Regions from separate parts of the Trichococcus flocculiformis genome, predicted to be linked through region 1. Evidence: riboswitches for the same ligand, from Rfam matches in the RefSeq annotation. Region 1 holds a riboswitch; each other region holds the start of a gene.
The links. A riboswitch is a leader RNA that binds a small molecule or an ion and turns the genes downstream of it on or off. The one in region 1 is predicted to bind S-adenosylmethionine.
Positions count from the first base shown of each region.

Region 2: linked by a shared signal. The riboswitch ahead of ACKPCD_RS11450 (aminotransferase class I/II-fold pyridoxal phosphate-dependent enzyme) and the one ahead of ACKPCD_RS14125 (hypothetical protein) in region 1 are both predicted to bind S-adenosylmethionine.
Region 3: linked by a shared signal. The riboswitch ahead of metK (methionine adenosyltransferase) and the one ahead of ACKPCD_RS14125 (hypothetical protein) in region 1 are both predicted to bind S-adenosylmethionine.

Region 1 covers NZ_OY759718.1:2,972,878-2,979,648, forward strand. Annotated here, with positions in the region: gene ACKPCD_RS14105 (DMT family transporter) at 1-376, opposite strand, end outside; gene ACKPCD_RS14110 (AraC family transcriptional regulator) at 573-1,502, shown strand; gene ACKPCD_RS14115 (DUF488 domain-containing protein) at 1,783-2,145, opposite strand; gene ACKPCD_RS14120 (hypothetical protein) at 2,209-2,763, opposite strand; gene ACKPCD_RS14125 (hypothetical protein) at 2,845-3,135, opposite strand; SAM riboswitch class I at 3,215-3,325, opposite strand; gene ACKPCD_RS14130 (hypothetical protein) at 3,552-3,812, shown strand; gene ACKPCD_RS14135 (DUF47 domain-containing protein) at 4,309-4,941, opposite strand; gene ACKPCD_RS14140 (inorganic phosphate transporter) at 4,954-6,003, opposite strand; gene ade (adenine deaminase) at 6,046-6,771, opposite strand, start outside.
Region 2 covers NZ_OY759718.1:2,400,598-2,407,368, reverse strand. Annotated here, with positions in the region: gene ACKPCD_RS11460 (DUF2812 domain-containing protein) at 1-360, shown strand, start outside; gene ACKPCD_RS11455 (sodium/proline symporter) at 524-2,077, shown strand; SAM riboswitch class I at 2,788-2,921, shown strand; gene ACKPCD_RS11450 (aminotransferase class I/II-fold pyridoxal phosphate-dependent enzyme) at 3,008-4,549, shown strand; gene speB (agmatinase) at 4,598-5,455, shown strand; gene gltB (glutamate synthase large subunit) at 5,769-6,771, shown strand, end outside.
Region 3 covers NZ_OY759718.1:2,071,876-2,078,646, reverse strand. Annotated here, with positions in the region: SMK box riboswitch at 902-977, shown strand; gene metK (methionine adenosyltransferase) at 975-2,171, shown strand; gene mnmM (tRNA 5-(aminomethyl)-2-thiouridylate-methyltransferase MnmM) at 2,228-2,809, opposite strand; gene mnmL (tRNA modification radical SAM protein MnmL/YtqA) at 2,778-3,770, opposite strand; gene ACKPCD_RS09870 (LysM peptidoglycan-binding domain-containing protein) at 4,093-6,771, shown strand, end outside.

The DNA.
Region 1 (6,771 bases):
AGCGTTTCTCTTTCTTTACCAGCATATATAAATAGACAAAAATTGGTGCCGTAAACTGAAGAATGGCAGCCAATGATGCGCTACTCATCTCGATTGCTTTGAAAAACAAATACTGGCAGGCGACCATACCGAACACCGCGAACAACAGAAGGCGGATGATGTCCCTTTTTTGACGAAAAATCACGAAAATACCCTCCCGCTTCACGGCATGGCTATAGAAAAGGATCAGGATTCCCGCCATCAGGAGGCGCGTGCTTACCAGCCATTCGGACGAGACCGTATAGTCGGCGAACAGCAGTTGCGCCAAAATTCCGGAGATCCCCCACAGGCTGCCTCCGCCCGCCGCCAATAAAATTCCTTTTAATTTGTTGCTCATATTGCCCGCTCCCATTTCTGTGATTATCTTTTGTATGGATTCATTATAGTCGGCTGATCTGACTGGTTCTATCAATTGCCTATTTATTTTTATCAGATTCGTGTAAATTCTATTGCCGGATTTGCTAGAGGAAGATCGAAATTGTTATGATAATATCAGAAAAGCTGCAGAACCGAACGAAGAAGGAGCGATCCAGATGAACGATTTTACTGATCCCATTACAGACAACAACCGCATCGTTGCAAGCAAAGTCGATGGCAAAACGATGCCGATCCATTTCAGAAATCACTTGGAAGAGGACGTCCTTTTCCCTTCCAACGACTTCAATCTGACACTGCTTCGCCAGCATTTTCAGCATCTGCGCCACGATACGATTCCGCTGCATTGGCACAAGGAACTGCAGGCTGTCTGGGTCCATGAAGGCACGTTGGCATTCACGGTGAACGAGGAGACGTTTCCGTTATCGGACGATACACTCCTGCTCATCAACCGCGGGCAACTGCACCGATCCCGGACAATCGCAGGCGATGCAGCCGCCATCTGCATCAATTTCGAGCCGGATTTTTTCCATCCAAAAGTGCTTCAGGACTACATTCTGCCGCTGTTGGAAAAAGAGGCCTTCAGCTATCGGCTGCTGGCTTTGTCTCCGGAAATGACGGCCCGGCTGCACCGGATCCTGGCGGCAAGCGACCGATCCATCCCCTACTTTTCCATCATCAACCTGCTTTCGGACTGCCTGGAGGAAATCATGCAGTCGTCCAGTGGGTCCGGCAAAACGGCCGATTTTGAGGATCAAAATTTATTCCACAGACTGCTAGCATATGTAGAAGCACATTACCAAAGTCCGATCACCGTTGCTGATCTGGCCAACCATGCCTTAATCAACAAAAACCGCTGCACGGCACTGTTCCAGAAGTACACTCAGACATCCCCGATGAAATACGTCGCCAAGCATCGGCTCTTTCTGGCCAAAAACCTGATCATCGGCACCGACCTCTCGATCAGCGAAATCAGCGAAGCGGTCGGCTACAACCAGACCAGCTACTTCGTGGAGCAATTCCGGCGCAGCTACGGGCTGCCGCCTTTGAAATACCGGAAGCAGTTCGGGGACAGCAGTAAAGTGTGATGGGTGTTCGGCGGCGTCGGTCATTCGGCACTGTTTTTTCTTCGTAAAGCCGAGATGACGCATGTTTGTTGGCTGATTGTACTGCGCGGTTGCTCCGAAAGCCGACAGCTTGGGCTAGCGTCGACTGTTCTGCATGCCCATCCCCACTGAAACGCGAGACAAAACACTTATGTCGACTGAACGGACGCTGACGCTGCTCCGAAAGCCGACTGAGGCAGCACACCCAACCGGAAGAAGCCGCCCTTGGCCAAGGGCGGCTTCTTCCGCATTCTATAGTTGCTTATTTCCGCTGGCTTTCCACAAAATCCCGCAGCACGACGACATGATTGATCTCCGGATCCCGCGCAGCGTAGACCAGCGTGACGTCGGTCTCTGTCAGCTGTTTCAGGATCTCGGCTACAGCAGCAGCGGTCGGCGGGTTCGTCAATAGTTCCTCTTCATACCGTTCCTTGAAGGCGGCGAATTTATCGGGATCGTGGGCGAACCATTTGCGCAAATCCGGCGAAGGCGCGCTGTCCTTCAGCCATGCATCCAACTGCGCGGCCTCCTTCTTGACTCCACGCGGCCACAACCGATCAACCAAGATCCTGAAGCCATCTGTTTCCTCAGGAGATTCGTAGATACGCTTCATCTTCAGTTCCATGTCCATTCCTCCTTTTGAGTGAATCAAAAATATGTCGTTCCTTGAATCTCATTCCGAATATGCTTAGCATTTCTTCTTACTGATCAGCTTGTACCTGAAACCATTCACTTTGAAATCTGTTCCGGGCTGCGCTTTTTTCGCTTCTTGGAAAAGAACGGAATCTTTGCTGACTTGGTGTTTATCTAAGTTGCTGTTCGGTGATTGGACAACCCTGTAACTGTACGTTTCCTTATCCTCATAGTCATACACAGAAATCTTCCAGTCCAACCATTCTGATTTTTTGGGAGGCTCTTTGCTCTTTTGAGGTGCTGCTTCTTTCGGTGATTTTTCATTTTTCTTTTTGTTATTGTTCTTCTTTTTTGTTGCACCCATCCAGTTTCTTTCCACAAAGGATAGATTACTTTGGGAGGCATACTCTCTATCTAGCTGGAAATGCTTGCAATATTTCCAATAGTTATAGCCGATCTCCGGAACAAAGACAGGCTGCTTCTTGCAGGATCGATCACTCCGGTCGTAAAATGCGCAGGTACCGCAAGAAACTCTCTCTGAATGACCAATTTTTTCGATATTAGGAAAATGGGCATATTTAGCCGGTGCCCCGCGAGAAATATGATTCATCCGTTCGACTCCTCCACAAAAATGATTATAAGTTGCCAAATATGCCGAAAAGTCTGCTTGGCATATCTCCGGTCGGTCCCTCTACATTTCGTCCCCCAACAACATTAGCGTTCCAGTCATGTTTTCCAGGGTAATCCTCTCGTTCTGAAGCTGTCCTTGCAGCTTTTCGATGCTGCGTTCAAGCTGCTGCACTTCCAATAATTTTTCGAGTATGTCACTCTGGAACTGTTCCTTTCCGAGCTGTCTTGCATCCTCCAGTTGTTGTTTTTGCTGCTTGTACTGATGATAGAGCATGGCCTCGGATTGGCTTTTTGGGCCGCCTGCCGCTTCCATTCTTTCGCAGCGCCCGAATTGTTCTTTTGTCATCGTCATCATCTTTCCCTCCAGATTGTTTTTTTGAAAACAAAAAACCCTTCTTTAAACAAGAAGAGTCGGGAATGTCGCTTTGCTCTTCTTATCTCTCAGATTGCTCTGCAGGATTTAGCACCGTGCCATTGCGCTCGCGCATTGGTCGGTTGCTGAGATGTCATCGGGCCAGTCCCTCGATCTCTCTTGATAAAGAAGTTATTTAATTTTCAAATATATTATGTCATACCCTTGCGCAAAATTCAACTAATCGCGAATCCATATATTTTATTTTTTAACTACATCTGTTCTACACACTTCCTTAGTATACTGAAGAAGGATCAAGCGATCCCGCGTTGCTGATCGTTTCTTTTGTCCGATCAACAAGACTGAAACAGCCGCATAAACTATAGTCAGTATACATAGGAAGGAAGAACTTATTCATGAAGAAAAAATATTTGATGATTGGCCTGATTTCTTTTACTGCCTTGACAACCTTTGCTGTCGCAACTCCCGTAGATGCAGCGATGATGGATACGGTGACATATGAAAATCACGGTCAGTATGTACGTAGCCATGCCACTCATCTCCGTCACCACACGGAAGACGACCATCACATGAACGGCATCAGTATGCATGCAAGAAACTGGGACGGACATATCCGTTATTCCACTGGAGAACTGGATCTATCCTTAGACCAATAATTTCGGTACATGGACAACAGATTATAGTTGATGGCATCTTTTTGACCATATAGCTAAATAAGGCGGCATCAAAACCAGAAAGGATTATTCTGGTTTTGATGCCGCCCTATTTATTTATGTATGGGACTTGATTTTACGCTCAGAAATAACCCTTTAAAACAGTTATGGCGGGCATTCACGCTACCAACTCGCTCTGATTGTTCGATTCTTCCACATTATCGGACAACCGGCAAGACAATCTCACTCCGCTTGTCCGATTCCTCCGCATTATCGGACAACCAGCAAATCAAACTTACTCCACTTGTTCGATTCTTCCACATTATCGGACAACCGGCAAGACAATCTCACTCCGCTTGTCCGATTCCTCCGCATTATCGGACAACCAGCAAATCAAACTTACTCCGCTTGTCCGATTCCTCCGCATTATCGGACAACCAGCAAGACTAACTCACTACACTTGTCCGATTCTTCCACATTATCGGACAACCACCACAGATCAAGCGTACTTCAACGCAATCTCTTCCACGAATTTGGTCACGTCCTTGAAGGCGTCACAGCAATCCTCCAATGATTCATAGATTTTCCCCAGAATAACGATGCTGACGGCATCCGCATTGCTCTGATAGAGGTCGCGCATGGAGTGGATGTAGAGCAGATCGCCTTCCTTCTCACAGGCGTTGATCCGGTCGATGACTACGTGGATCTCTTTTTGTGACTTTTTGTAGGTTTTCAGTAGCCGCACCGCCGTTAGCAATTCTTCTGCGGATTTTTCGACCAGATCCAGGAATTGATTGATTTCCGGGGTGATGTTTTGTGGTTGATAAATCTCAATATGGATCATGACATCCTCAATCATGTCAATGGCATGGTCCAGACTGGTTACCAGCGCAATCACATCCTGCCTGTCGAAAGGCGGCAACAGATCGTTGTACATATAGCGCATCAGCCTGTATTTCGCGAGGTCGGCATTGTGTTCAATTTCATGTATCTCGTCTAATTTTTGGCTGAGATCAGCGACCGGATAATCCTCCAGCACCAGCTTCAGGAATTCCGCCGATTCGACGCCCCATTCGGCAAGCTTTATGAACTCATCGAAATAATCCAACTTTTCCGTCTTCTTTTTGAACATAACCGGAACCCCCTAAAATATCCGAATGAACAGTTTGGCCATCAAATAACCGACAAGCCCGCAGCCTGGAAACGTCAATACCCACGTAAAAACCATTTCCTTGACCGTCAACCAGTTTATGCTCGACAAATGCCTGCCTGCGCCCACTCCCATGATAGCCGTTGTCTTCGTGTGGGTCGTGCTCACCGGCAACCCAAACAGGGAAGCCGTCAAGAGGCTCAAGGCCCCGGCAAAATCAGCGCTGAATCCTTGATAGGTCTCCAGCTTCACCATATTGATCCCTACCGTCTTGATGATTTTCCCGCCACCAATTGCCGTTCCCAAGGCCATGACGGTGGAACACAACAGCATCAGCCAGACCGGGATAATGAAATCGGTCGCGGCATTCCCTTGCGCCAAAGCGATGCCCAACAGAAAAATCCCGATGAATTTCTGGCCGTCCTGGGCCCCATGCATGAAGGCCATCGCTGCCGCACCGGCGATTTGGCTGTTGCGGAAGAATATGGTCGTGCTTTGCCGCTCGATGTCTTTGAACAGCGCGCCGACAAGCTTCACGACCAGAAAGCCCAGAGACAACCCAAGAACGGTGGAAAGCAGCAATCCATACAGAACCTTAATCCATTCCGCACCATTGATTCCATCGATACCGCCTTGCAACGCAATCGCAGCCCCAGACACCCCAGCAATCAAGGCATGGCTTTCACTTGTCGGAATGCCAAAATACCAAGCGGCAGTGGCCCATACCACAATCGCAAAGAGCACCGCACACAGCGCCACGACCGCATCTTCCGTATTTCCGCCAAAATCAACCATCTTCGCCATCGTCTGGGCAACTTTCGCATTGACTGCAGTCATCGCAAAGACACCAAAAAAATTGAACACTGCCGCCATCAAGATGGCATTGCGCGGGGTCATACTTCGTGTCGAAACGCAGGTGGCGATGGCGTTCGGCGCATCCGTCCACCCGTTCACCAAAACCACGCCCAACGTCAAGACCACCGTCACCGCAATAGCCGGGCTCGTCAGCGGCAACTGAATGAATGCACCAAATGAAATCGCCATAAAGGACCACCGCCTTTCCGGACCGCACTGAAGTAAGTGACCTTACATCGGAATCCCCACTTCGATATGCTGGAAGGAATCCACATCAAACAATCCTTTATCCGTCAGTTTCAGCCGCGGAATGACCGGCAGGCACAGGAACGAAAGAATCATGAAAATGTTCTGTCCTTCCTCCGCCAGCGTAGCCAACTGCCCGTGCAACTGATGCAATTCCTTGATCACTTCTTCATACGGTTTTTCCGACATAATACCTCCGACCCGCAGCGGGACTGAAGCCCATACTTTGCCGCCATCCACGATAACGAGTCCGCCTTGCATCCGTTCCGCTTCCTCGATCGCCAGCAGCATGTCTTCATCGTTGGTTCCGGCCACGACCAGATTATGCGAATCATGGGCTACTGTCGAAGCGATTGCGCCCCGTTTCAGACCTAAACCACTGACGATGCCAGCACCGATGCTGCCGGTTTGGTGATGGCGCTCGCACACAACCATCTTCAGTTGATCATTTTGCGGATCCGCAACAAAAAATCCGTCTTCCGTCTGCACATCCCTTGCGTTTTTCTGTGTAATGATGCTTCCCGGCACAATGCCGATAACCCAAGCTTTTTGGCCTTCCAAGAGTGGAATCTGCAAGTCGACTTTTGTTACTTTCTTTAAATGAAGCGATGATCGTACAGCTTGCGGGACAACAGCATGGACATTTCTCAGCTCATCCAAATTCAGCACGCGCCCGTCTTTGATGATCGTTTCCGGGCTCAGCCTCTCTAA
Region 2 (6,771 bases), 570 kb from region 1:
GATCTGATCAGCGATAATACGGTCGAGCAGCGCAATGAACTGTACGATCTGATACGTGACTCCGGTGGGGAACTCGTGCAGACTTGGGGCATTTGGGCTATTTTCCGGAAAAAAGGCAACTTTGAACTCTACACCGATCCGGAAAGCCAGATCAAACAATTCAGACGCATCCGGACGATATTTCTCCGCTTGGCACTTATGGAATTCATTCTCTCGCTCCCGAACTGGTACAATGCAATCCAAACAAAGGAGCCGACACGCATCTTTTTGTCTTTGCTTTTGACATTGATTGCCTTTATTTTCCTGAAGCAAGTCAGGACATGCACAAAGAAAATAACCGAACTGGAAAAATTAGCTTAAGTATTTTTTGTTTTCGCTATAAAAGTATTGTTACTGCTTATCCTGAAAATAAGGTTGCTTACAATTTTGTTCATGTGCTATGATGGCTGAGTGCATTCATTAAATTTTAATTAAATTAAATTTGGATGGAGAAACAGTTCATTATTTATTTTGGAGGGTAACTATGGATAAAGCATTAATTTTTATGGCGATGGCCGGCTACATGTCGATCATCATCGGCATCGGCTTCTATTACTACAAGCGATCGAACGAAAGCTCGGATAATTTCTTCCTGGGGGGACGCAGTCTGGGTCCTTGGGTCGCCGCAATCAGTGCGGGAGCTTCGGACATGAGCGGTTGGCTCTTGATGGGGCTTCCGGGTGTGGCTTATTGGTCAGGTTTGTCCGATGCATTCTGGACAGCCATCGGTTTGGCGGCTGGGACAGCGTTGAACTGGATCATCGTCTCAAAACGGTTGCGTCATTATTCCGAATCAGCAGAAGCAATCACGTTGCCGGAATTCTTCAGCAATCGATTCCATGAGGACAAGCGCGTTATTTTGACGGTATCATCGACGTTCATTTTCGTCTTCTTTTCCGTCTATGCAGCCAGCTGTTTTGTGACGGTAGGCAAGCTCTTCGCAACCTTGTTCGAAGTGCCTTACATCCCTGTGATGATTGCCGGAGCGGTGTTCGTCGTGTTCTACACGTTCATCGGCGGATTTTTGGCGGAGAGTGTCTCCGACTTCATGCAAGGCATCATCATGATTGCGGCTTTGGCTGTAGTTTTGGTCGGAGGTGTCCTGCATGCGGGGGGGCCCGGAGCGGTTATCGATAACCTGAGAGGTATCCCTGGCTTTTTGGATTTCTTTGGTATCGCAACACCGACATTGATTGATGGCGTGCAACAGGCTGACGGGGCGATGGCTGCCTTTGGTCCAGCCGGGAAATATGGGCTGATCACAATCGCATCCAGCATGGCTTGGGGTCTCGGTTATTTTGGTATGCCGCAAGTGCTGTTGCGCTTTATGGCTATCCGTTCGGCTGAAGATATCAAACAATCACGCCGCATCGGCATCATTTGGACGACACTTTCACTGACTGCATCCGTCCTGATCGGTTTGATCGGGCGCGCGATGTTCCCGATGGCGTTGACGACAGCAGCAACTTCGGAAACGATTTTCATCGAAATGGCGACACTGTTGTTCCCACCGTTATTGGCCGGAATCGTCATGTCGGGCATTTTGGCAGCTACTATCAGTTCCGCGGATTCATATCTGCTGATTGCCGCAAGTGCTTTTTCAAAAAATATCTACAAAGGCGTATTGCGCAAGGATGCATCCGATCAGCAAATCATGGCAATGACGCGGATGATTTTGATCGTATTGGCGATCGTAGGAATCATCATCGCTTTGGATGAGAACTCCGTCATCTTCACGATCGTATCCTTCGCCTGGGCGGGCTTCGGTGCGACATTCGGACCGCTGATGCTGTTCTCCTTGTTCTGGAAAAAAACAACACGTCAAGGCGCTATCGCCGGGATGTTGACAGGTGGAATTGCTGTTTTCATCTGGAAACTTCTGATCAAGCCTATCGGCGGCGTATTCGGCATCTATGAACTGTTGCCGGCATTCATCCTTTCTTGTGTGGCGATCGTGATTTTCTCCTTGATCGGTGAAAAACCGTCCGCTGCGATGGAAGAGGAGTTCGAAATGGTGAAAAGCCAGTCGAAAGCCTAAAACATATGCTAAGCATAAGAAAAGCTGAACGGGTTCGTTCAGCCCTGAAAGAAATTTAGGAAATCTGTCCACGCAACGTTCCCTACGGTCACCTTGTACTGGGGCTCTAAGGGATGAATCCCTAAGAGTCCCATGCAACTGAGCATCGAAGAGCGCAATAGGACAGATTTATCTAATTTCCGAAGGGCTAACCCGTGAAGCTGGACATTATTTTAGGTGCATGAAACATTTTGCAAACTTGTGAAACACCTACGGTGATGCACTTTTCACTCTGGAAATTTTGATAAATTCCTATGTATTTCAAAAAACAATCCATTTTGGATTGTTTTTTTTGATGCGCTTGACTATCGGGCGAAGGCATGACCCAATATTCAAGCCTGTCCTCCGGTGAACCGGATGTTCAGCGGAGGACAGCGCGAAATGTTAACGCAACTCCGGCAAGCTGGCCCTCGCCGGAGCGTGACGGCAAATTCATCCTGAACTCCGACTAAGCACCCGTTCACCGGAGAAGGGGATGTAATCTTAATTTCAACCTATCCGAATAAACTAAACTCTGGATCTGAAGAATTTCAGCTTTTTTGTGGATGATCGTGAACAACTGTCAAATCATTGTTCGGAAATGCCAACTGAAAAAAAATTTAGTTTTCTTTCCAAAATCATTGACATATACGTTGTATTTGTATAGAATTTAGCTTGCATAAATTGAATATCTCTTATTAATAGCCGTTGAGACGAGGGGTCGAAGATACGGTGGCAAACCAATCAATCTAATTTTATTTTCAAGGATTGATATTGGGTGCCCAACCTGAGCGTAGGATTATCCAAGTCCTATGAGCAATAAGAGGAAAAGCAGCTGATAGATATCGAAGCTTTCCTTTGGTTGGAGAGCTTTTTTTATGCCCATTTTTTATATCAAAGGGGGAAATCTATTTGGCTGAAAAGGTTTTATTCAATTCAGACACTTATTTGGACGGTCATTCCGACAAAATTACTTACCAAATTTCTAACGTTAAAGCAAAAAATATTACACATATCAAAATGCCGCTTTTCGAAGCGCTTGTTAAATATGCGAAACAGGACGTTACACCTTTCGATGTCCCTGGACATAAAATGGGTGCGCAGATGACGCCATTCAAGATGGCGGTCGGTGATATGACGATGCAGATGGATGTCAACTCCATGAAAGAATTGGACTTGTTGAGTCATCCGCAATTCGTCATAAAAGAAGCACAGGAACTGGCTGCAAAAGCATACAATGCCGATCAGGCCTTTTTCTTGGTGAACGGTACGACTGTAGGCATCCAAGCGATGATCATGAGCGTTGTTGGGCCGAACGATTCCATCTTGGTTCCGCGCAACTGCCATAAGTCTGTGATGAGTGGGTTGATCCTGAGCGGTGCAAAGCCGATCTTCATTCAGCCTGAAATGGATTTGGCTTTCGGTATTTCTCACGGCATCTCCGTGGAACGCATCATCAAAGGTTTGGATGATAATCCCAAAGCGAAAGCTCTTTTAGTCACTTATCCGACTTATTTCGGATCGTTGAACGATTTGCAGACGATCTGTGATATCGCGCATGAACGCGGTGTCGTTGTCATCGTCGACAGTGCGCACGGGGCGCATTTGCCGTTCATGCCCGGAAAAATGAAGGATCCAATTAAAGCCGGAGCCGATGCGGTGACGTATTCCATGCATAAAACTGGCGGATCCTTGACGCAGAGTTCCTTAATGGTGATGCAAGGGGACCGCATTTCCGCAACAAAATTACAAAAAGTGCTGAACATGCTGCAATCGACCAGCGCGAACTACTTGTTGATGAGTTCCATCGATGCCGCACGCAGCGAATTGGCGATGTACGGAAAAGATCGCTACAAAAAACTGCGTCCGATCGTCAGTGAAGCGATTGAAGCAATCGAAGCATTCGGCGACTATGAAGTATTGAAATCCGACTACATCAAAGACAAATTCGACCAAACGTATGACTGGACCAAATTGGTGATCCGTGTCAATGACATCGGCCTGACGGGCTTTGAAGTCTACACGATCTTGAAGCAAGAGTACGGCATCCAAATGGAGTTGGCTGAAGGCTATGTCGTGATGGCTGTCATCAGCACGGCCGATACGCGGGAATCAATCGGACGTCTGGTTGATGCCTTGATGGACATCCGCAGGCGCTATAAAAAAGCCAGTCAACATTTCGATGCCCACGTGATGACGTGCAGTATCAACGAATTGGCATGCAGTCCGCGTGATGCCTTTTATGCCGACAATGAAGTGGTGGGCATCGACGAAGCAGTCGGCCGCATCAGTGCCGACTCGATCATGATCTACCCGCCAGGAATTCCGTTGATCATTCCTGGTGAAGTAATCTCCGAAGCGGTCGTGCAACACTACCACTACTATAATGAGACACTGGGCAACGTTCTGACCGAGGAAAAAATGCCTCATCAGATCAAAGTCCTGAAAGATTAAACAATCAAATCAACCATCAAATAGCATACAGTTGGAGGACGGCAGACAGTGAGAAATAATATGAACATCCAGACTTTTATCGGCTGCGAATCTTCTTTTGAAGAAGCATCCACCGTATTATTCGGGATTCCATTCGATGGAACGACCAGTTTCAGGCCAGGCACGCGCTTTGCGATGCAGGCGATCCGCCAAGATTCATTTGGCTTGGAAAGTTATTCTCCTTATTTGGATCGCGATCTTGAAGAAGAAGCCATCCATGATGGCGGAGATCTGGATCTACCTTTCGGCAACACAGAGCGCGTCTTGAGTGATATCGCAACCTACACAAAAGAAGTATTGGATAATGGCAAGAAATTTTTGATGGTCGGCGGCGAGCACCTCGTGAGCCTGCCCACCATCGAGGCTGCCTATGAAAAATATCCGGATCTGCATGTCATCCATATCGATGCCCATACAGATCTGCGTGAAGACTACATGGGCGAACCGTTGTCGCATGCTTCGGTCATCCGCCGTTGCTTCGATTTCCTGGGAGACGGCCGCATTTTCCAATTCGGTATCCGCTCCGGTTTGAAGGAAGAGTTCGAATGGGCGAAAGAGCATACTTATATGGAGAAATTCACCATCGATACGTTGCCGCAGATCGTGCAGCAATTGAAGGATGTTCCCGTTTATGTGACAATCGATCTGGACGTTTTGGATCCTGGTACTTTCCCGGGAACCGGCACACCTGAGCCAGGCGGCATCACCTACAAGGAATTGTTGGCGGGTATCGCTACTTTGCAGGACTTGAATCAGATCGTTGCAGCCGACGTCGTCGAACTTTCACCGCAATACGATCCTTCAGGCGCTTCTACTGCTATGGCCTGCAAGACTGTCAGAGAAATGCTTTTGACGCTTACTAAATAAAAGAATCGATTATTGGACCTTGGACATAACCAAGGTCTTTTTTTTGCCCTGATTTCCGAATGAAAATATTTACATTAAATTGTAATGAAAATTCCCGAATCTCACGTAGGCATGTAAGGAAAAGTATCACTAACTTTTCATATCCTCATGCTAGTGAAATCCTGTTATAGCGAATGTTTTTCTAGAAGTTAATATTGTTACTATCAAAAAAAATATGCAACTAATTGTGAAAAAATGAATGAAAATGGATTGTAATTAAATGAGAGTTTGATTATAATATCAGAATAACAAAATAGAAAGTAGGGACGCCGAAATGAATAGTTACACTCCTCCAAAAAAGCAAGGAATGTATGATCCCGCCTACGAGCATGATGCATGTGGTATGGGATTTGTCGTTGACATCAATGGTAAGGGTTCTTATAAATTAGTCTCTGACGCGTTGGATTTATTGGAAAACATGGAGCATAGAGGTGCTTCCGGCGCTGATGCCAAAACAGGTGACGGAGCAGGTATCATGGTGCAGATTCCACATCATTTTTTCAGCAGGGAGTGCGACGTCCTCGGAATCCATTTGCCTAAAAAAGGCGACTATGGTGTAGGGATGCTCTTTGCCCATAAGTATGAAGATTTGCGTCACGAACAAATGAGAATGGTGGAAGAGATCATTACTTCCGAAGGCCAAAAAGTGCTTGGCTGGCGTGAGGTTCCGATCGACAGTTCGGAAATCGGTGCGACTGCTAAAGCTGCCATTCCGAGGTTTATCCAGGTCTTCATCGGTAAAGGAGAACCTCAAATGACGGAAATGGATTTCGAACGCAAATTATTCGTCATCCGCAAACTATCCGAAAAACAAATCGTTCCGATGAGCGAAAAAAGAGGCGGATCGTTCTATTTTGCCAGTTTATCTTCGAAAACGATCGTCTACAAAGGGATGTTGACTGCAGAACAATTACGCAGTTTCTATCTTGATCTTACGGATCTGGACTTCACATCCGCTTTGGCGATGGTCCATTCCCGTTTCAGTACGAATACCTTTCCGAGCTGGGAAAGAGCCCATCCCAACCGGTACTTGATCCATAATGGCGAAATCAACACAATCCGCGGCAACATAAACTGGATGCGTGCCCGTCAAGGCAGCATGTCCCAGGATTTGCTGGATGCCAGTGAAAAAATCTACCCGATCGTTGATGAAACAGGGAGTGATTCTTCCCAATTCGACAACAATCTGGAATTCTTGTATCTGAACGGCCGCTCATTGCCGGAAGCCGTCATGATGATGGTTCCTGAGCCTTGGGAAAAGAACAAAACAATGTCTA
Region 3 (6,771 bases), 900 kb from region 1:
TGGCCCATAGTGGGCTGTTGAGATTAACTATCTGGAGAATACCTGCCGCGTAGGGAAGCAGAAAAGTGGTCATTCTTAGAAAATTTGAATGCTCTAATAGTAGTTCTTGATAATAAGAATTTGGCTGATTGCTGTATGTAGTATTCTTAATTTGGACCTGTATCAAACAAAAAATATGGAACAGGATCATTGGAAGTACTTCGTATTGAAGCTGTAACGGAATAAAGTTTGCCTGCGAAAAAAAAGATACTGATGAAAGAATAAGCACCTTAAAGAAAGGCTGCAGCATTACTTCGTAAAATGTATTTGCCATACTGTAAGGATAAAACTGTAAGATCAGGTAAATTAAATACAGGAAAAGAACCGCAGTCAGGACTATATTCGATAGATAAAATATGATGGTCAGCATTACGATTGAGAGAAACCCTAAAACCAAAATCATTTTATAGGGGAGCTTTCTTTTGGAATGTTCTCTTTTTGAAAGTAGGCGTTCCAAGGCATGGGAAAAAAGCAAAAAAAGATAAAGTATAAATAGTAACAGATAGTTGGGACCGTTGAAAGTCGTTCCTCTCCATGCCCCGAAAAGAAGCAGCGTCAACGGGGCTGTCAGCATCGACAAAAAGGTATTGTGCATAAGATTCATGAATTGTTTCTGGATTGTCAGCATAATCTCTTCCTTCTCTATTAATGATAGAGTGTGTTTCATCTCGTATCTATTGCGCAAATTCATCATAGGTTAACGTCTTTGCGATGTCAAGCGATGTCAGGATTGAAAAAAGCTGACGTAAAATATTTACATCAGTATTTGTTTGCGTCATCTATGATACAAAGATGAAATCTTCTTATTTTATGTTGCTTTTTTAGCGATGATAGCGTATATTAGACATGTTGCATTTCAGAGGCTAATTGCAATATCCCGATAGGATTCACAATATGTGAAGACGCCTTGTAACCAAAAAATGGGGGAATGAAAAATGGTAGAAAAAAGATTATTTACTTCAGAATCAGTAACGGAAGGTCATCCGGATAAAATCGCTGATCAGATCAGCGATGCAATTTTGGATACGTTGTTGGCTGCTGATCCAAACGCGCGTGTTGCTTGCGAAACGATAGTCACGACCGGACTGGTGGTTGTCTTCGGAGAAATCACGACAAGCGCATACGTAAATATCCAGCAGATCGTCCGCGATACTGTAACTGAAATTGGTTATACGCGGGGTAAATTTGGTTTCGATGCGGATAATTTGGCCGTTATGGTATCCTTGGACGAACAATCCGACGATATCGCAATCGGTGTCAACGAATCACTGGAGCGCAGAGAACTGGTGACTACGGACTACAATGAAATCGGGGCAGGGGATCAAGGGTTGATGTTCGGTTTTGCCATCAACGAAACGGAAGAACTGATGCCATTACCTATTTCGCTTAGTCATAAATTAGCGAAACGTTTATCTGAAGTCCGCAAAGACGGTACTTTGGAATATTTAAGACCGGACGGAAAAACGCAAGTCACCGTGGAATACGACGAAGACGGCAAACCGAAACGTGTGGACACAATCGTTTTGAGCACGCAGCATGATGAGAATGTCACGTTGGAACAATTGAAAAAAGATATTTTGGAGCATGTCATCCATGTGGTCATCGACGATGCCTTGTTGGATGCTGATACGAAATACTTCATCAATCCTACTGGTCGCTTTGTCATTGGAGGACCTAAAGGCGATTCCGGTCTGACTGGGAGAAAAATCATCGTTGATACTTATGGTGGGTATGCGCGTCATGGTGGCGGTGCTTTCTCAGGTAAGGATGCTACAAAAGTGGATCGTTCTGCAAGTTATGCGGCCCGTTACATTGCGAAGAACATTGTTGCGGCTGGATTGGCGACAAAATGTGAAATCCAATTGGCCTATGCGATCGGAGTTGCTGAACCAGTATCGATTGCGATCGATACATTCGGTACAAGCGAATATCCCGAAGCCACTTTGATAGAGGCAGTGCGCAAAAACTTCAACTTGACGCCAGCTGGCATCATTCAAATGTTGGATCTGCGTCGTCCTATCTTTAAAAAGACGGCAGCCTACGGACATTTTGGCCGTGAAGATGCTGACTTCACTTGGGAAAAGACAGACAAAACAGAAGCTTTGCTTTCATATGTTCAAGCGAACAAATAAAAGCAAGCAAAAAAAGGAAAGCGTTGCGGTCATTTGCCGGAACGCTTTCCTTTTTTCTATTTCATGTAAGGAGTTTTCTTTTTTTCGATGGCAATCAAGAACGGCGGATGATTGATCTGATTGATGAAGCCGTACTGCAGTACCTTGAATAAGGATTGATTCAAGCTACTGCAGTAATCAAGCAGGGCATTCTTCTCTTCCATGCCGCCAGGATGCCCACTGTACACGACTAAGAGAATGTAACTGCCGATCCGCAATTTCGGGAGCAAGGCTTCGATGGCACGGATGGTCGTATTTTTTTTGGTGATGATCGTTTTATCGGATCCTGGCAGGTATCCTAAGTTGAAGATGGCACCGCCGATTTTTGCATTGTCGGCCAGCACATCCCCAAGGGTTTCATGCCCTTGATGAAGAAGGGTAACCTGATCCGTCAGTCCTGCCAACAATAGTTTTTGTGCAGTATTTTCGATGGCTTGTTTCTGGACGTCAAAACCGATCACTTTGCCTGTCGGACCGACCAGTGTAGCCAAAAGGACGGTATCGCTGCCGTTTCCGACAGTGGCATCAATGACTAAATCTCCTTTGCAGACTGTTTCCTTCAGCAAACTATGACTGAAGTCCACTGCGGACAATAACATGTTCCTCACCCTTATTTCTGATATTGTGGATTCCTTGATAGGTACTGCGGCGCTCCAGCTCATGGTCGATTGCGTTCAGCACTTCCCATTTTTTGAGGCTCCACATCGGGCCGACAAGCGTGTCACGCGGAGCATCTCCCGTAATCCGGTGTATGACGATTTCTTCCGGAATGACTTCGAGCTGATCGCAGACAAGCCCAACATATTCGTCTTTCTCTAACAAACGTAGCCGTCCTTGATGGTAGTCCCGAAGCATTTTAGTGTTTTTCATCAAATGCAGTAAATGGATTTTGATGCCTTGAATGTCCGAATCCAGGATAACACGTTTGACGCTCTCCATCATCATGTCATGAGTTTCTCCCGGAAGACCGTTGATGAGATGGGTACACACCGGGATATTGTGCGCACGAAGTTCATCGACCGCCTTCAGGTAGGTATCATAGGAATGCGCGCGGTTGATGATTTTGCTTGTCTCCTCATGGATGGTCTGAAGTCCCAATTCCACCCATATATAATAGCGCTTGTTCAGTTCAGCTAAGTACGCGATTGTTTCCGGCGGCAGGCAGTCCGGGCGCGTTGCAATCATGATGCCGACCACGCCGTCCTCGTTTACGACCTGTTCATAGCGGTGGCGCAGAATGTCAACCGGTGCGTGCGTATTGGTGAAGTTCTGGAAATAGGCGATGTAGCTTTTAACATTCGGCCATTTTTTGTGCATCATATCAATGCCTTTGCGCAATTGGACTGGCAGCGGATCGACCCTGTCCTGGGCAAAATCGCCGGATCCGGAAACGGTGCAGAAGGTGCAGCCGCCGCGTGCGACAGTGCCGTCGCGGTTTGGGCAATCAAAACCGCCATCGATGGCTACTTTGAAAATCTTTTCGCCGAAATGTTGTTGCAGATGATAATTCCATGTATGGTAACGTTTATTCGTGTCACTGTATAAAAATTGATTTGTCAATACTTTCACCTCAGTATCCATTTTATCATGATTTTTGGTCTGTCTGTAGTCTATTTGATAGCTTTTCCGGATTTCAGGAGAAGTTGAATGGGGAAAGGGGTTACATATTGTTCGTGGAATGGTTTGTTACAGATTTATTTCAATTATTAAATATAGAATATGATTATGAAAGCCATTCAAAAATGTGATAAACAAACATATAATAGGTATGTTGGATTATTTCTTAAAAGAAATTTAAATTATCTTTCCATCATTGTTAAAAAACCAGATGTTTTCACTGCCATATAGGCAGTATTTTTGATACAAGGAGTGGTATATTTTGGTGTTATCCAGAAACGAACGCATCAACCAAAAGAAAAAAGAACAACTGACCAATTCTTTTATCACCACGAATAAAAGACTGAAACGCAGCGTAGCGGTATTGAGTACATCCTTATTCATGACAACTGTCGTGAAGCCAGTCGAAATGGTTCTGGCAGCAGAGAAGACTGCGCTCGGAACAAAGGATACACAAGTATATTCCACTAATCCCTTTTTGAACCAGATCATCCCTTCCGCGACCATAATCGCTGCCAAAAATGATCTTTATGCCTCTGTGATGATGGCTCAAGCCATCCTCGAAAGCGGTTGGGGTACCAGCGCTTTAGCTTCGGCTCCCAACTATAATCTGTTCGGGATCAAAGGGAACTATAACGGAGAATCTGTCAACATGGGAACACTTGAGGACAGCGGCGGGCAGAATTACTACCCAATCAATGCTGAATTCAGAAAATATCCTTCCTATGCCGAATCCTTGCAGGATTATGCAAATCTTCTTGCGAATGGAACAAGTTGGAATCCGAATTATTATGCCGGTGCTTGGAAAAGCAATGCAGCCTCTTACCAGGATGCAACAGCTTATTTGACCGGTCGCTATGCTACGGATACAGCCTACAGTGCCAAGTTGAACAGAATCATTGCACAATACGGTTTGGATCAATATGATAACTATCAACTTGTAGATGACGAAGAAGTCGAAAATCCGGATGCAGGCAATGTCGATTTTGAAAAGCCTACTGATACTCCTGACCTGCCGAATGTCGACCTGCCCGAGAATTCAGAAGAAGATACTGGAGAACAAGAGAAACCAAGTGAACCTGAAGAAGATTCGGAAGAAGTTGATACACCGGATGCTCCGGTTCAAGCGGGGGAGGCTTTCCATGTCGTTCAACCCGGCGACACGCTTTATGCAATCGCTAAAAAGTATGGTATTTCGTTAGTGGATCTGTTGACGCTGAATAAACTGACTTCCAATATGATCTATGTGGGAGATCGTCTGGTGTTGCCTGACAGCGTTATAGTCGAGGGAAACAACCCTGATGAAGATACGGATGAAGAAAAAGCACCAACCACTCCAACTTCAGAATATACGGTAGTTGTTGGCGATACCCTTTACAAAATAGCTGCAGCAAACGGCTTGACGGTTGGTGAGTTGAAAAGTTTGAATGCGTTGACGAGTGATACAATCTTTGTTGGCCAAAAATTGTTACTGGTTAAAACAACAACGACTGCTCCCGATAAGACCGAAAATGAATCAAACAACAATGCTGGTCAAACAACTACCCAATCATACACCGTTAAATCGGGTGATACATTGTGGTCGATCGCGAATGCAACCAACATGACCGTTGCCGCACTCAAAGCCGTAAACAGTTTGACTTCCGATGCAATCTATCCGGGTCAAGTCTTGAAGACTGTTGGCACGTCAGCACCAACTACTGGAACGAATACAGGCACTACTATCACAGGTGCTTTCATCAAACCAGCCAGTGGATACATTTCATCTCCCTTCGGATACCGTACATCTCCTATAAATGGGGCACAGGAATTCCATCGAGGTGTTGATATCGCAGGGAGTGGTAATATTTCCGCGGCTCAGGCAGGCGTAGTGGAAGTCGCGACTTATCATTACAGCTACGGCAACTATGTCGTCATCAACCACGGCAAAATTAACGGCGTGACCATCAAAACGTTGTATGCGCATATGCAATCAGGTCTATCGGTATCCGTAGGACAGACCGTCAGCCAAGGACAAAAAATCGGCGTGATGGGAACAACCGGCAGCTCGACAGGCGTCCATCTGCATTTCGAAGTGCAGGAAAATGGGGCTGTCGTCAACCCAATGAATTACATCAACGGCATCACTACTGGAACCCCTGGAGCAACAACGCCAACTACACCATCCAACGGCAACAGTGTCGTTGTCGTGTCCGGAGATACTTTGTGGAAGATTGCGAATGCGAACGGATTGACCGTTGCGGAATTAAAAAAATTGAATAACTTGACAAGTGACGCTATTATGACAGGTCAAGTACTGATTTTGAAGAGCGCGGGCACAGATACGCCAAACAAACCTTCCACGCCGACAGTGACCCCTGGAACAACTTCTATAACGGTGGCATCCGGCGACACGCTTTGGAAAATTGCGAATGCGAACGGATTGAGTGTAGCTGAATTGAAGACTCTGAACAACCTGACGAGTGATGTCATCGTTCCGGGGCAAACATTATTGGTTAAAAAAACTACGACAACACCGAGTGTGACGCCGCCAAGCAATCCAGCAGTGCCGACACCGCCTTCGACTGTAAGCACAATCACTGTGGCATCCGGCGATACGCTTTGGAAAATCGCGAATGCGAACGGATTGAGTGTAGCTGAATTGAAGACTCTGAACAACCTGACGAGTGATGTCATCGTTCCGGGGCAAACATTATTGGTTAAAAAAACTACGACAACACCGAGTGTGACGCCGCCAAGCAATCCAGCAGTGCCGACACCGCCTTCGACTGTAAGCACAATCACTGTGGCATCCGGCGATACGCTTTGGAAAATCGCGAATGCGAACGGATTGAGTGTAGCTGAATTGAAGACTCTGAACAATCTGAGTTCCGATTATATTTATCCGGGTCAATCCTTGAAAGTAACAAAATCAGTTACGAATGGGAATAATTCCACAGGCGTA